2 regions of the Pseudoalteromonas sp. 68 DY56-GL68 genome follow, and region 1 is predicted to be linked to the other one. Evidence: riboswitches for the same ligand, from Rfam matches in the RefSeq annotation. Region 1 holds a riboswitch; the other holds the start of a gene.

What was found. A riboswitch is a leader RNA that binds a small molecule or an ion and turns the genes downstream of it on or off. The one in region 1 is predicted to bind lysine.
Region 2: it holds a riboswitch for lysine, as region 1 does, so the genes downstream of both, lysC (lysine-sensitive aspartokinase 3) here and dapA (4-hydroxy-tetrahydrodipicolinate synthase) in region 1, are expected to answer to the same signal.

Annotation. Positions count from the first base shown of each region.
Region 1 is NZ_JAOCZL010000022.1:360,623-362,828, reverse strand. Features, by position in the region: gene NYF15_RS18835 (2,3,4,5-tetrahydropyridine-2,6-dicarboxylate N-succinyltransferase) at 1-191, opposite strand, end outside; gene dapA (4-hydroxy-tetrahydrodipicolinate synthase) at 206-1,090, opposite strand; lysine riboswitch at 1,228-1,424, opposite strand; gene NYF15_RS18825 (DNA-3-methyladenine glycosylase I) at 1,607-2,206, shown strand, end outside.
Region 2 is NZ_JAOCZL010000010.1:51,291-53,496, reverse strand. Features, by position in the region: gene lysC (lysine-sensitive aspartokinase 3) at 1-1,214, opposite strand, end outside; lysine riboswitch at 1,296-1,468, opposite strand; gene nhaD (sodium:proton antiporter NhaD) at 1,554-2,206, opposite strand, start outside.

The sequences.
Region 1 (2,206 bases):
GCAAAGCCTTGTGGTGCCAAGTTGTGCTTATCAACAAAACCACCTGGGAACTCAGTATTTGTGCCATTTTTGAAAGCTTCTAAAATGCCTTGTTTAACTTCTACATTGGCGTGCCAGTTGCCGTTCTCGTCTTGTGTTGCTGCGCGAACTGCGCCTGATTCTAAGTTGTTTAATAATTCTAACCAGCTCATGATAAAACCTGTTTTTAGTTCCAAGATAAAATTGTGTTGTTTGCGTGGGTGATGCTGTCTGTTTGCTCAAGCTCTAAATGCGTAAGCGGCGGACGTAAATGCGGGGTATTTATTTTACCTTGCAGGTGCATCAGTACTTTTACGGGGATTGGGTTTGCCACAGCGAATAAACTTTGGATTGCTTGCGACCAATCGGTGAATAGATTTGGGTATTGACCACTTAAACTGCGTTTAACAAACTCATGGGTTTGACTCGGCCAAGCATTCGCGGCAACCGACACTAAACCTTTTGCACCAGCTTGAGCAAAATACGGCATAAGTGCATCATCGCCACTGAAAATGGCCAGTGTTGGTGATGCCGTTCTAAAACCTTCAAATTTACTAATGTCGCCACTGGCTTCTTTTAAAGCCCAAAGGTTTTTGTGCTCAGCAAGGTTTTTGATCACCTGCGGTGCAATCTCAACTGCACTTCTTCCTGGTACGTTATACAACATACAAGGGTGATGACTTGCGTTAAGTAGGCTTTCAAACCAATGTGTTTGGCCAACAACCCCAGGCTTTGCATACAGAGGTGAGCCCAATAGATAGCCATGAATAGGTAGTTGATTGCAGTATTCAACCCAAGCAATTTGTTGCTTAAGGTTCATACCGCCCACAGCAACCATGAGTGGTACTCTCGGTGCTAATTGGCAAACATGTTCAACAATGGCTTGTTGCTCTTTAAGTGAAAGCGCCAGTCCTTCACCGGTACTGCCAAGCAATAAAATGCCGTTATTTGCATCTTGCTGCTCAGCTACTAGTTGTTCAAGGGCCGTGTAATCGACCTCGCCAGATTCAGAAAATGGCGTTACAAGCGCTGTCCATAATGGATAGTCGTTTAAATCAAAATTGTTGATCATCTCTCACGAACTTATAAGGTATTCGAAGAGTTTATGCGGGAACATTTGAATGGAGCCGCATGTCGTCGTTCGAACAAGGTATAATTCGAAGAGCGAATGGGCTTAAAATAATAAAGACGCGACGGCCTTATTATACTAAGACCAGAAGCTCTCCACCAAACTAATCAATAGCACTTTGCTATTGTTGGTGACAGTCGCTGGGATTCAGCCCAGTCGCCCGAAATAAGCACCTCACAAACGGTGTTACTTCTCGGCGTTAATTCCCCTCACGTATGATCAACAGAGTCTGTGCTCTTCCCATACGCTACCTGAATAACGCACCTCTTCCAGCCCTTTATGCTCGCTTTAAAGGTTAAAGCCAACATAGTTAAATAGGGTATATTCGGCGATTAAAGCATTTTAGCCATCTAGGTGTCAAGGCGAAGGATTTGTTTTTAGTGACCGATTTTGCAACATGGTTACGTATAAGCGTGTTTTTACGTACACTTAGCGTTAACCAAATAAATTGGAAAAATGATGGAAAAATTTAACGATATTTATCAACGAGCCGTATTTCGAAAGGGCAGCGAAGACATGCTGCAGGCACTGTTATCAAACCCGCTCGATGATACTGATATTGCCAAAATGCATGACGATTTATGGTTAGAAGAGTTCACACGTAAAGTTTTTCAAAGTGGCTTTTATTGGTCTGTTATCAATAACAAGTGGGCAGGTTTTCGCGACGTGTTTTGGGATTTCAGTGTAGAAAAGTTGTTGATGATGCCACCGGATATGCTTGAGCAAAAAGCCAGTGACGAGCGAATTGTTCGTAATTTTAAAAAAGTACAAACGATTCCTGAAAATGCGTACATGATCCACGAAGTTGCTGAGAAACATGGCAGCTTTAGCCAATTTATTGCGGATTGGCCAACTGACAATATTATTGGCTTGTGGGCCTATCTTAAAAAACATGGTGCGCGTTTAGGAGGGAATACTGGCCCTTACGCTTTGCGAGCGCTTGGTAAAGATACCTTTTTACTTTCTCGCGATGTAGAAACCTACTTGCGTGCCCACGAGTTGATAGACGGGGGCTTACAAACTAAAAAATCGTTACAAGCAGCGCAAGACTTCTTCAAT
Region 2 (2,206 bases), on a different contig from region 1:
CGTAATTGAATCTCAGAGCCAATTAGAGCCACCAGTGTTAAGTTGTTTTCAACCGACACATGACAAAACTCAGAAAGCTTATCTAAACAGGCTTGATCCAGCTCAGGACGTGATGCATTCGGTGCGTTATCTAACGTGATTGCCACACTGATCTCTGAGGTAGTGACCAAATCAACTGAAATATTAAATTCACTTAAGATAGTAAATACACGCGCTAAGAAACCGCTCGCAAGGAGCATTTCTGGGCTTTTAACCGTTAAAAGAATTTGATTTTTACGCTGTGTGACCGCTCGAATACCTGGCTGCTCTGACTTTTCTTTTTCAATCCATGTGCCGCCTAATTGTGGCTCACGGCTCGAACCAACAAACACACTAATATGACTACGGCTTGCCGGTAAAATAGTAGCAGGGTGAAGCACTTTTGCCCCAAAGGTAGCCATTTCAGCAGCTTCATCAAAGCTTAGCCTTGCAATAGGTGTAGCTTTTACACATAAACGCGGATCAGTACTGAAAATACCCACCACATCCGTCCAAATATGCACACTCTTTGCGTTGATTGCTTCTGCTAGTAATGCCGCACTGTAATCTGAGCCGCCACGGCCTAAAGTCGTTGTTTGGTTATATTCATCACTGCCAATAAACCCTTGTGTTACTACAACTTGCTCAGCTAACAATGGCACTAAATGTTTTTTTGCAGCAGCAGCTGTTGCAGCAATGTTTGGTGTGGCTTTAGCGAATTGGCTATCTGTTTTTAATACTTTACGCACATCAAATCGCACCGCATCTAAACCCTGGCCACGCAACACTTGCGTAAATAAATACGATGATAAGCGCTCACCAAAACTTAGCAGCTCGTCTTGCTCTGCCGCTGATTTAACCCCTTCAGTAGCAAGCACCTGAAATGCTCTTAAAGTCTCATTAAAGCCATGAGCTAAATCGGCATCAAGCGATAGCTCAGCTAAAATACTCTCTTGAATAGCAATAACACCCGTGATGTGTTCATCGCGCTCAGCAGCGCTCAAATCACGTTTACACAATGCAACTAAATGGTTAGTAACGCCCGCACTGGCACTCACAGCAACAATACGTACTTGGTTATCTGCGCATACAATTTCCGCACAGCGACTCATAGCATCAAAATTAGCTACACTGGTGCCACCAAATTTTGCAACAACGTAATCTGATTTTGTGTTGGCGGCTAATTGGGTATTCATGTCGTCTCCTTTTGTGGAAAACTATCCACAGTAATTCAAGAAGAACTCGGCAAGGGGGTGCTTTGAAAATAAAGAGTAGTCCATGCCAGAAGCTCTCCACCTAGTTTGGTGACAGTTTTGAGGATTCAGCCTCATAAACCGAAAAATAACCGTGACGTCCAGCTATTTTTCTCGGCGAGTACTTCCCTCATTAATGGTCATTGGCGTTCGTCACCTCACATTAATTACCTAAGTATCGCACCTCTTCTGAATGTTAAGTTAACACTTGGTTAAAATAACAAAGCCTGCTGTTAAAAGCAGGCTTTGAAAGTTATCGTTTAGACGTCTAGCTGTCAAGTGTTAAATAAAACTTCCCGCTAGGTGTGAGCCATAATAACCCGCTGTGTAGGCTATTAATAAATACAGCGACATTTTTAAGTAACTCATAAACGTTAATGCTTTGACTTTACTCATCGCAATAATACCCGCGGCAGAGCCAATAATGAGCATTGAACCACCAACTCCTGTCGCATAGGTAAATGACAACCACTGCTGAGGGCTCATAATAATGTCAGCTTTAAGTAATGCAGCTGTTAGTGGCACGTTATCAACCGCAGCCGACAACAAGCCCATTAAGTAGTTCGCATACTCAGGAGCCATAAGCTCATATAAATGTGTAAATTGAGATAACACACCCACTTCTTTCAGTGCACCAACTAACAGTAATACCCCAACGAAGAACAACAGTGTGTCGTATTCAATCTCACGAATATAATCGATGATTTTTTTGTTTACGTCTTTTTTGCGCATCAAGAATTGCGCAACCAAAAACATCAGCGATAAACCAAATAAAAAGGTTAATAGCGGTGGCACACTATAAAATACGCTCAAAGTTAAGGTGGCAATAATGGTCGAGAAAAAGATAACCGCAATGGTAATGTCGGTTTTTTCAATACGACGAGCCATTTGCTTTTCAAATACCACATTACCCGACATTCCTGCTGATAACATCA